Regions from separate parts of the Ruegeria sp. CDSC052 genome, predicted to be linked through region 2. Evidence: riboswitches for the same ligand, from Rfam matches in the RefSeq annotation. Region 2 holds a riboswitch; the other holds the start of a gene.
What was found. Region 2 has a riboswitch for cobalamin ahead of AC2FIM_RS04985 (DUF1636 family protein). Riboswitches for the same ligand answer to the same signal wherever they lie in the genome.
Positions count from the first base shown of each region.

Region 1: another riboswitch for cobalamin. It lies ahead of AC2FIM_RS13265 (hypothetical protein); the one in region 2 lies ahead of AC2FIM_RS04985 (DUF1636 family protein).

Region 1 covers NZ_JBXWOB010000007.1:136,494-142,554, reverse strand. The annotation lists gene AC2FIM_RS13285 (5'-nucleotidase C-terminal domain-containing protein) at 1-1,003, shown strand, start outside; RNA gene ffs (signal recognition particle sRNA small type) at 1,043-1,141, shown strand; gene rsgA (ribosome small subunit-dependent GTPase A) at 1,300-2,328, shown strand; gene AC2FIM_RS13270 (alpha/beta hydrolase family protein) at 2,353-3,210, opposite strand; cobalamin riboswitch at 3,350-3,569, shown strand; gene AC2FIM_RS13265 (hypothetical protein) at 3,653-4,057, shown strand; gene AC2FIM_RS13260 (protein-tyrosine phosphatase family protein) at 4,059-4,559, opposite strand; gene AC2FIM_RS13255 (DNA polymerase III subunit gamma/tau) at 4,716-6,061, shown strand, end outside.
Region 2 covers NZ_JBXWOB010000001.1:990,768-996,828, reverse strand. The annotation lists gene cobN (cobaltochelatase subunit CobN) at 1-1,907, opposite strand, end outside; gene cobW (cobalamin biosynthesis protein CobW) at 1,911-2,966, opposite strand; gene AC2FIM_RS04985 (DUF1636 family protein) at 2,969-3,343, opposite strand; cobalamin riboswitch at 3,438-3,644, opposite strand; gene AC2FIM_RS04980 (hypothetical protein) at 4,179-5,042, shown strand; gene AC2FIM_RS04975 (FGGY-family carbohydrate kinase) at 5,216-6,061, opposite strand, start outside.

The DNA of each region.
Region 1 (6,061 bases), on a different contig from region 2:
GGCAGAGCGCGGCGGCTGGACCGCTGGCGAAGCCCAGGCGACGCTGCGACCGATATCTGCGGGGCATCCCGACGAAATCGTATCACTGGCGCCTGAAGATCCGGAATTGTTGCATCTGTTTTCCTCGGGTCATGCCGAAACCCGCAGGCGAGCGGGCCAGCCGGTCGGGCGCACCCCGCACCATCTGCACAGCTATTTCAGCTTTTGCACCGAGGACCGTGGGCTGAGGCTGGTCGCCGCCGCCCAGGCTGCCGCGTTACGTCTGTGTATGTCCGAAACCGACCTGGCAGACATTCCGATTTTATCGGCGGTTTCACCTTCGAAATTCGGCGGTCGGGCCGGGCCGCGATTCTATACGGATGTTAAGCCTGGCGAGATATTCCTGCGTAACGTGGTTGACCTGCATGTTTTTCCAAACGAATTGCAGGGTGTCATTGTATCCGGTGATCAAATCGTGGACTGGCTTGAGATGTCCGCAGCTGTTTTCAACCAGATTTCGACCGGATCTGCATCCGAACTTATTTGCGAAAATCGGGTGGGTCACAACTTTGATGTGCTATACGGGCTGTCCTGCAGAATTGATCTGACACAACCTCCGCGTTTCGACGATATGGGCACCTTGATCAACGCCGAATACCGGCGCGTTTCAGAGGTTCTGGTCGGTGCCACCCTCATTGCACCGGATCAGCAATTTGCCGTCGCGCTTAACAATTATCGCGCCAGCGGGGGCGGGCATTTCCCATTTGCGGGTAATGCGCAACGTATCGACATGCCCATCCTGCCGGTCCAGCAAGCCCTGCTGGATTATCTGTCAGGCACCTTGGTCAGCGATCCGCTGGAAGAGGCCCAGGAACCCTTCAGAATCACCAGTAACACTGGTACGCAGGCGATCTTACGCACCGGTCCAAATGCCCACCGACATCTGCAGGACATTCAGGAATTTGATCCACAAGTCCTTGGAACCGACGAAAATGGCTTTTTACGGATTCTTCTGACCTTCTGACGGGTTGTGTTTTTCCGGCCAACTGCCTATATCCACCCTCGAGAGGTTGGCGCGGGCGAGCGCCTCGCCAACCTGGTCAGATCCGGAAGGAAGCAGCCACAACGAGCCCCGCTTGGGTCGATGTCCAACCTCTCACTTACGCGCAACGACTGCCGCAGGAGGGACTTTATGATTGTAGCAATGACCCTTCGGGCAGAGCGTTTCCGGGACTAACACCCGCTCTTGCCTGAACATGTTACCGATGGGTGCGCGTCTGCCACCCTGATGGTTTCCTGTATCTGAACACAGGCAGAACAATGTCCAAAACACTTTCGGACCTGGGATGGTCCTCTCATTTTGCAGCCCAACATGCTGTGAACCCTACCTGCACACCGCATCGCATCAACGCCGTCCATCGTGATCGCCTGATCGGCCTGAATGCGCTTGGCGGCACATCTGATCTGACCCCTGACCGATCAACCGGCGAATTTGCGGTTGGCGATTGGGTCCTTGCGGATGATCAAAACCGCATTCGGCATCTTTTGGAGCGCAAAAGCCTCTTGCAACGCCGGGCCGCAGGCACCGGTGCGCAGGTTCAGTTGATCGCGGCGAATGTGGACGTGCTGTATATCGTCAGTTCCTGCAATGCCGATTTCAATCTGGCCCGGCTTGAACGTTATCTGGCACTGGCGCATCAGGCCGGGTGCTATCCGGTTGTTGTCCTGACCAAGGCCGACAGCTGCCCTGACCCAGAGAGCTATGCCAGTCAGGCCAGTTCGCTGGTTCGGTTTCTGACCGTTCTAACCGTCAACGCGCTGGAGGCGTCAGAGATTGATCCGATCCTGTCCTGGTGCCCTGCCGGGCAAACTGCTGCTTTGGTCGGCTCATCCGGTGTCGGCAAAACCACATTGGCGAACGCCATGACTGGTCAGGCCGGGACAACGGCGGGGATCCGCGAGGATGACGCACGGGGTCGCCACACCACGACCCATCGTGCGCTTCACCCGATGCGAAACGGGGGGTGGCTGATTGATACGCCAGGAATGCGCGCCCTGCGTTTGATGGAAGCCCAAGACGGCGTGGATGAGGTTTTCTCAGACCTTCTTGAATTGGCTGCAAGGTGCCGGTTCTCAGATTGCCAGCACCAGGCCGAACCCGGTTGTGCTGTGCAGGAGGCGATTGCCAATGGCGTGCTTGAGCCCGACCGGCTGGCGCGCTGGCACAAGCTTCGGCGCGAAGATCAGAGGAATTCCGAAACCCTCGCGCAGTCACGGGCACGTGACAAAGCCTTTGGCAAAATGGTGCGATCCGTCATGAATGACAAAAAGTCCCGCAGCAGACACTGAGCGTGACAGAAAGGCGCCTCGTTTTCAGGCAATCAACCGGGGCCAAACCGCCCGGTTTCTGCGGGCAAAAGCGCCAATATGACCGATCTCAGGCGCTCCGAATTCATTCGGAGACAACAGATGTCGCCGCGCCTTTGGTCCATACAGATCGGCAAGCCGCCAGACAGCGTCTGGCGGCACCATCTGGTCGTCCTCGAAGGTGAACAGGTCCACCGGCGTATTCGATTGCGCCCATCTCGCTTCGGGCAGAGCGTCACCGATCTGCGGCACATAATTCTGCGGCGCCGTGCACCAGCCACGCCATTGCCAATAGACCGGACCAGGCAAATCGGCACCGATCCCCACCGCTTTGCCCGGCAGATAGCCCAGCGCATTCACTGCCAGACGCCCATGCACATGCCAGAACATCCACGCCAGCCCGCGATAGGGCCAGGGATGGTCGGACAGAGTAACCAGCCCCGAACATACACAGATCATCCGGTCGATCTGATCAATGTCTGGCTGCACCGGCCCCAGCAAGCCGCCAAGGGAATGACCGATGCTCCACTGCAAAGCGTCCGGGAACCGCCTGCGCATCTCAGCCCGTGCGGCGGGCATGTCGACCAAGGCCCAATCCGCCATGGTCACCTCAGAGGTTTTGAGTTTGTCGCGCAGCGAATGCCCGAAATCGCTGTAGTCATAGGTCAGACAGGCCATACCCTGTTCGGCGGCCAGCCAACGGGCAAAATGCTGGTAATATTCGCGCGGCACTGCAGTTGCGCTGTGAATCACCACGGCGATCTTCGGCTCGGTTGCAGGCAGATACAGCCGTGCCGACAGGCTGGCAGAGCATGAGGCAAAGTCAAAGTCCTTAGTCTGGACGCAGGGCGTGGTATCAAGCATGGCGCTTCCGACAAGTTCTGAACTACTCGGTTCACTCAACAATCGGCCCGATTTCGGCCACCAGAGTCAAGATTTCATCAAGATGACCAAACGTCCGGTTTGCACCCCAACAGGTGGCTTGACTCGGGGTCTGCATAGCCGCTAGCGATGTGGTGATGGTTCTTGCCCCGGAATTGGGGCGGGATGAAAAGGGAACACGGTGCGGTCTGCCCCGGCGATGCCGGAAAGGGCCAACTCCGCGACTGCCCCCGCAACTGTAAGCGGTGAGCAATGCCGAAATACCACTGGCCCCAGGGCTGGGAAGGTCGGCAAAGCGACGACCCGCAAGTCAGGAGACCTGCCATCGTATCGAAACCGAAACTCGGGCGGGGTGTCCGGGCAGGTCGTCAGCGCGCTGTCACACCTGATCCTCACCCTTCGTCCTGCGCGCGGAGGGCGCATTATGATCTGGAAGACAAAGACACATGAATTCACCGCAACCGTCTGTCAGAGGACCGGGAAACCCTGCCCCGCCCTGGCCCGAATGGCACGCGCCATGGCCGAGGCGATGGCGACGGCAACGCCTGCAGCATCCAAAACATTCGAGGTCGAAGGCACTAGCGATCTGACCCATTGCACCGAAGGCTGCACGGCCCGTTTTCGGGCCCAATCAGAACAGATCAGGGTCTATTGCGGCACCAGCACGGACACGCCGACAGAAATGCTGGACGCCTATGGCGACATGATGTTCGGGCCGGAGTTCATCCAGAAATCCGCTGGTTTTCTGTCAGAACCACCCTGTGCGATGCTCGACGTTTCGACTCTGCCGCCGCGCAGCGACAGTATTCCGTATCAAGTGTCTGCCTGATTCAGGGAAGGGTTCGGGCCGGCAACCCGGCCCAGTCCTTTTGCGCTTTGGTTTCCACCGCGCAGGGCCGCACCGCACGCAACCGCCGAAGCGCTTGGCCAGGCGCTTCGCCGCATTCCACCATTAGCCGCATCACAACCATCCCCGAGCGACCGCACCCACCGCGGCAATGCACCAGCACCTTGCCACCGCTGGCAAGGACATGTTGGGCCGCCTCACTGGCTTGCGGCCAAAGCGCCTCAACCTCAGGCGTGGGGACGCCGAAATCGCGGATTGGAAGGTGAACCCAGGCAATCCGTTCGCACTGCAGGTCCGCCTCGAATGACAGCCCGCCGGAATGCTGGAACTCATCCGAGGTCGTCATCGAGATGACCAGGTCCGGCGCCCAATTCCGGATTACTGCGAAATCCCCAGCATAATCGCCCGTGACACCCGGCAGTGGGCACAGAGCGATCTGCCCTTTGCCCAATCCAAGAGGGTGAATTGCAAAACTCTCCAACACAGCTCCTTTTCCTGCATCACCACATGGGGCTAAAGCCCCTCATGATTTACCGGCTCTGATGCAACTTGCCAAAACGAAATTCCTTTTCGCGCGCGGTGGACGCGGACGGCGGGGGTCTCTACGCTGCAAACCTGACACGAATCCAACAGAGCAGACATGACCGACACGCCCAGCCCCGCCTATCAGGTTCTCGCGCGGAAATACCGCCCGGAAACTTTTGCTGACCTCGTCGGTCAGAACGCAATGGTGCGCACGCTGAAAAACGCGTTCGAGGCCGACCGGATTGCGCAAGCCTTCATCATGACTGGCATCCGCGGCACCGGTAAGACGACCACGGCCCGGATCATCGCCAAGGGCATGAACTGCATCGGTCCTGATGGGCAAGGCAAGCCCACGACCGAACCTTGCGGCCAGTGCGAACATTGCGTCGCCATCATGGAAGGCCGCCATGTCGATGTGATGGAGATGGACGCCGCCAGCCGCACCGGCGTAAATGACATTCGCGAAATCATCGACTCGGTGCGCTATCGTGCCGCCAGTGCGCGCTATAAGATCTACATCATCGACGAAGTTCACATGCTTTCGACCAGCGCGTTCAACGCGCTGCTCAAGACGTTGGAAGAACCTCCTGCGCATGTGAAGTTCATCTTTGCCACGACCGAAATCCGCAAAGTCCCGGTGACTGTTCTGTCGCGGTGCCAACGATTTGACCTGCGCCGGATCGAACCCGAGGACATGATTGGCCTGCTCAATAAGATTGCAGCGGCTGAGAAGGCGCAGATCGCGGAGGATGCCCTGGCGCTGATCACCCGCGCGGCCGAAGGGTCGGCGCGCGACGCAACATCGCTGCTGGATCAGGCAATCAGCCATGGGGCCGGTGAAACCAGCGCCGATCAGGTGCGCGCGATGCTGGGTCTGGCCGACCGGGGCCGGGTATTGGACTTGATGGAAATGATCCTGCGAGGGGATGCAGCAAGCGCGCTGACTGAATTGGGCGGGCAATATGCCGAAGGGGCCGATCCGCTATCCGTGCTGCGTGACCTGGCCGAAATCACGCACTGGGTTTCGGTTGTGAAGATCACGCCAGACGCAGCCGAGGACCCGACGGTTTCCCCTGATGAACGTGCCCGTGGTCAGCAAATGGCCGAGGCCCTGCCAATGCGCGTTTTGACCCGGATGTGGCAGATGTTGCTGAAAGCGCTGGAAGAGGTATCGGCCGCGCCAAATGCCATGATGGCTGCTGAAATGGCCGTTATCCGCCTGACCCATGTTGCCGACTTGCCCAGCCCCGAAGAGCTGATCAAGCGCCTGCAGGACAACCCGCCACCGCCTCCGAATGGTGGTCCGGGCGGTGGTATGGCCGTGCCCTCTCAGGCTCCGGTACCAGCGGCATCATCTTCTTACGTGTCCGCAACTAGCAGCCCCGCCGGCGCGCCTTCGGCGGCTCTGGCCCATGATATCCAATCGGCGCTGGCACGGTATCCGAGTTTTGACCACGTGGT
Region 2 (6,061 bases):
TGCGCCTCATCCCGTATGTCTTCTTGTAGTCGGTCGCGGCGTTTGGGGTCCAGCCCGTCGGCGTTCGAGAATTCGTCAAGCAGGGATTCCAGCCGCACCATACGGTCCGGCGTGTCACTTGTTCGCATCGGGGGCGGGATATGGCCCAGTGTAACCGCCCCGATCCGGCGCTTGGCCTGCGCGGCCTCGCCGGGGTCATTCACGATAAAGGGGTAGATCACCGGCAGATCTCGGACCAACGCCTCAGGCCAGCAGTTTTGGGACAGGGCGACCGATTTGCCTGGCAGCCATTCCAACGTGCCATGCGCGCCGATATGGATCAGCGCGTCCGCGCCATGCCCCTTACGCAGCCAGAGATAGAAGGCAACATAGCTGTGGCGCGGGGTGCGCGAAAGATCGTGATAGTCGTCATCGCGCAGCTCGGGTGTGCCGCGTTCCGGTTGCAGCGCGATCAGTGTCTTGCCCCGGTTCAAGGCGGTAAAGTGGAACGCACCATCGGCAAAAACCGGGTCGTCCTCAGGCTTGCCCCAAATGGATTGCAGATCCGTTTGCAACTGTTCCGGCAAGTCTGCCAGCGCGGTCTGATAGGCCGCGAGCGGCCAAGCCAGTCGCGCATCCAAAAGCGTCTCGGCTATCGGTTCGCCGGGTGCTGTATCATAGCCTTCAGCCTGCAGATCGGACAGCATCGCCTCGGCCGAGGCCAACGCATCCAGGCCAACCGCATGGGCCATCTGCCAGTCCTTGCCGGGATAAGTCGACAGCACCAACGCTGGAACCTGATCTGGCTTGGGTTTGTCGCTTAGGCGCAGCCAGCCGTCCACCCGATCAATGATCGCCTCAACCCGTTCCGGCTCGGGGCGGTGGGCAAAACGGGAATATTCCAGATACGGGTCGCGCTTGCCCGGTTCCTTGAACGAAGCGATGCCCGCCGAAATGCGGCCATCCACCTCGGGCAGGACCACATGCATTGCGAGGTCGGCGGGGGACAGCCCGCGTTCCGCATCGACCCAAGCCTTGCGGCGTGCGGTGGACAAGGCGACCTGAAATACCGGCACATTGGCGGCGTCCAGCGGGGACGTTCCCGAGGCGCCTTTGCCCGAAAAGGAGGTGGCGTTGATGATTGCCGAGGGGGCCAGCGCTACGACCTGTTCGCGCAGCCAGTCAGCGGCGGTAGGGGCTTTGAGCGACGGCGCAAATAGGCCAACAGCCTGAAACCCACGCGCACGCAGACGGTGGATCAGGGCCGCGACCGGGGCAGTGTCTGCCGAGGTCAGATAGGCGCGATAGAAGGTCACGAGGATGCGCTTGGCATCACCGGCGAATGCGGTATCCGCCGGGATCACACCGCGATCCGGGCACCATACGCCACATTCCGGGATCGTCTTGGCCCCCATCACCGGGCCAGAATAAAGCCCCGCGGCCAGTGCCATTTGCGCCAGCGCAGCCTGCGCTGCGACCTCACCGCCTGTGTCGCAAAGATGCGCCAGCCGCCGCAGGGTTGAAACGGGCAGGGTAGAATAGTCATCCAGGCGCGTATCTTCACGTCCATCCGCCGGCAGGACTGCCACAGCGATGCCTTTGGCGTGGGCCAGTGCCAGAACCTGCTGCAATCCGTAGGACCAGTAGGGCACGCCACCGATCAGGCGGATCAGAATGCCTTTGGCGCCCTCCAGCGTCTGCTCGACATAGGTGTCGACAGAAAGCGGGTGCTTCAGCGCCGTTAGATTGGCCAGCCGCAGGGTCGGCATCCGGCCTTCGGGTCCACCACCACGATGCCAGCCTGCCGCGAAAGCGCCAAGATCACTGTCGGAAAAGGACAGCACCACCAGATCCGCCGGGCTCTGGCCCAGATCGGTTGGGGTCTCCGTTTCCTCTAACCCGTGGCTTTCGCGGAAGACGACGTGCATGGCTTACTCGGCGGCCTCGGTTACACCCACGAGGATTTCGCGGATTTCAGCCTCTTTGATGTCGTCATGCTCGGCGATGACCACCAGACGCGAGCGACGCTCTTCACCTGGCTCCCACGGGCGGTCGTACTGATGACGCACACGGGCCCCGACTGCCTGCACCAAAAGGCGCATGGGTTTGCCGGTAACAGCGGCATAGCCTTTGACCCGCAGGATGTTCAGTTCATTCGCCAGACGTTCGATATTGGCGACCAGCTGGGCCGGATCGGTCTGTTCCGGCAGCTCGACAATGATGCTTTCGAAATCATCATGCTCGTGATCGTGGTGGCCATCGTGATGGCTGGGACGTGCCTCCATGTCATCTTCAGCAGCGGCCTCAAGCCCCAGCACAACACGTACATCCACAGCGCCTTCGGCCACTTCGACCACGGGCAGCGGGCGCGGAGCCTCTGCCGCGATGATTTCCTTGGCCTTGGCGACCCCCTCGGGGCCAGCAAGATCAGGCTTGGTCAGCAGAATGATGTCGGCGCAGGAGATCTGGTCCTCGAACACCTCGGATAGCGGCGTTTCGTGATCAATCGAGTCATCGGCCAGGCGCTGGGCATCCACCGCAGCGACATTCGGGGCAAAGCGACCGGCGGCCACAGCTTCGGCATCGGCCAGAGCAATTACGCCATCCACGGTGATTTTCGAGCGGATATCCGGCCAGTCGAACGCTTTCAGCAGCGGCTTGGGCAGGGCCAAGCCAGAGGTTTCGATCAGAATGTGATCGGGGCGCGGCTCTAGCGCCATCAGCGCCTCGATGGTCGGGATGAAATCATCTGCCACGGTGCAGCAGATGCATCCATTGGCCAATTCCATAATGTTTTCCGCCGGGCAATCGGGGATCGCGCAGGATTTGAGGATATCGCCATCGACGCCAACATCTCCAAACTCGTTGACCACAACGGCCAGGCGCTTGCCCTGCGGGTTCTGCATCAGATGACGCACCAGCGTGGTCTTTCCCGAGCCCAGAAAGCCGGTGATCACAGTGACGGGCAGTTTTTCGAGATTGCTCATATCTAAGCTCCAATCGGGGGAATGCGGGCCGCACAGTTTTTGCGGAAATGTTCAGGACGTTCGCGCCATTTAACGAGGCCATCTTGGGTCTCGAGATATTTGGTCGCACCTTCAACAATGGTCTCGACATGATCGGTTTCATCGAGATGCTCATAGACAAAGGTCCAACGTTCGGGTCCGCCACGCAGCACAATCGAGCAGCCCTGATCGCAATTTGAAAGGCATTCTACTGCCTTCAAAGTGACGCCATCAGGAAGTTCTGCCTGCTCCAACGCCTTGTGCAGCAACGCCCCAGGACGATCTGCATCATTCTCGACGGGCAGGCCGCGGCGGCAGGTCGTGCACACCAGCAGTTCAACAGGTGTGGTCTCGGTCATGTCTCTCATCCCCCCAAATCCTCTTCGCGGGGGACGGGGTTTCATGCGGGCCACGTATTGCGACATGGGCCCGACACCGGATCACCCCGTCCGGTTTCAACTTCGGATGTTGGCAGGTCTCCCGGCTTGCGGATGTCAGAGGCTGGCCTCTGGCAGATGTCCCGCCTTCCCGGCCTGTCTGGCCAGTGGCTTTGGGCACCCTCTCCGGTCACGGTCGCGGGGGCGGCTGCGTTTGACGGATGACCGCTGACGCATTCCCTTTTCATCTGCATGTGCAGACACCAACGGATGGGACATGCGGCACGGGCAGGGGGCTTGTCAAGCGCGGCAGACGCACGGAAATCATCGAGAATGGAAAAGCGACCTGCCAATGCCTGTCAGCGGCATGTTTGGTCAGCCACATGCAAAATGACGGCAGGCGAGTTTGGGCTTTGCGCCTCGAAGATATCCAGACGAAAGGATTCGCGGGCCAGTTACTTCAAAGGGCATATCGCGTGGATTCGATAGAGCGGTCAAATTTACCGGCCGAGCCAGTGAGTCCACCGCCTTCTGATCAATCCGGTGTCAAGCTTCACTCAGCAGAGCACTGCCGTAGCGAGACGGCATGTCGCAGGCTCGAAAAGCCGAATGCGAAGCAACTGTTTGAAAGTATTGGAGGCGAGTACCGGAATCGAACCGGTGTACACGGATTTGCAATCCAGAAAGAGCGTAAGCGAAAACAACGGCTTAAGGGTGCAAAGCACCCCCTGACAAAAAGTGAACAAAAAGCGAAAGTTCCAACGGATTTTCCGCGCCAGAATGCTCACAGTAACGCTTGCAACCTTGAGGCATTGCAATGAGTTGGGCGGTCGCAAATGAATGCGCCGAGCGCCGCTTTGGCAGCGCTGCACGCAAGCAGATCATCATGTTCCTGGCTGACAAGGCGAGTGATGACGGCTCAGGCATCTGGTGCTCCAAGGGGACGATCCAGCGCCACACAGAGCTCAGCGAAAGCACGGTCAAGCGCACAATCATCGACTTCCTGCGCGAAGGCATTTTGATCGAGACAGGGCGGCGGCACTGCAAGAATGGCTACACCGTCATTTACCGCATTGTTCTGGAGCGGGTGGCCGCGCTCGAACCCACGGCCGAGCCCGATATTGAGACGGGGGTCACTGTGAACCCCGCCCAGCCTGAACCCGGTACGGGGTCCACGGTGAACGGGGTACGGGGTTCACGGTGGACCCCAAACCATCCTAAAACCATCCATAAACCACCTACGCGCAAGCGCGAAGCGGCGGAGGAGGTTGAAGATCTTGAAGCTGAGAAGATCTTGGCGGCCTATCCCGAAGACAGGATCCGAGACCGGCGGACCACTCTGCGCCTGATCGCAGCGGCTTTGAGGGCAGGGGTAGAACCTGATGACCTGAAGCAAGCGATCAAAGCCTATGCCAAGGAAAGCGAAGGCTACACGCGGAGCAAGGTCTGTTTCTCGGACAATTGGTTCAAGATGCGCCGGTGGGAGAAGGGGCTTGCCCAGGTGCTGGCCGACCGCGAGAAGGCGCGAGAGGCCGAAGCCAAAGGCCGCGCGAGCCTCGCCGAGTGGATCTACGAGCGCCATCCCCTGTGCCGCCATATCACCAATCGGCAGATCGAGGACTTGATCGCGTCAAAGCTGGTGACGCCTGAGCAGGTGCGCGCTGCGGGGTTGCAAGCGTGAGAGTATTGGCGGAACTTGAGGTATGTATCTCTTTATCTCTGAAACCGCACGGTTTCTTGAGCCACGGGGCAGAGCAGGTTTGCTCCTTATGGTCTCTAGATCATATTTTCATTTTATGATCCGTGGATCATACAACGTCGGATCCGGAAGGTTCAGCATGTGACGGCCCTAGTCTATATTGCCAATTTCCAGTTTGATGCATAATCAAAAAGAGCGCCATCTTGCGGTTCATAGATCCGTGTTGCATCCGATCGCGGGGGCTGAGATCCTACGGGCAATGCAAGTAGGGCCGCACCTTCGCTGGTTCCAGTGGTCCCACCTGATGCCTCGACCGTACAGTTCGTCGCTGCGGCAAGCATTTTGCAGAAGCATGGGTTCCCTGCAAAGGGGCCTTCGATGATGACGGGCCCGTTGTGCCCAGTGAGTGCAAGGCATTCGGCTGTCATCAGGGCCAAATAGAACCCCGTTGCGATCGTGCGTTCGATGCTGCCCTTAGGCGGCTCGGAGCCAACCCACTCGGCACCGCGGTTCTGAAACGGTCCGCTCTCTGGAATGATTGAGGGCAAGAGCATTGGCCCGCGCTGCGCGACTTCGGTTATATGGTCGTCAGTGTATGCAGCCGCGTTACCCGCAATGATGGTATCATATTCCCGCCCGCCCATGAAGCGCGCGGACGGCACGGAGTCGCCCATGGCGTTAACGTTGATCAGTGTGTCGCGCATGGGGTCAAGGTGCGTTTGACCGCCCCCGATGCTCATGGCGATGACCCATGTGCCTGTCGAAACAACAGAAAACGGAGCGGTTTTATGCAAGATGTGGGGCAGCAGCGACGCATTAGAATCGTGGATGCCACAATAGACGGGTGTTGCCGGATCAAGGCCGGTTTGTGCGGCAATATCGGGCAAAATCGTCCCAAGGACGTCCGAACATTTGTGTGGCTCTCCGATCAGATCAGCCAGATCGAGGCGATCGACCAACTCGGAAAATGAGCCGGTGTGCGGGTTCCAGAGGTCCGTGTG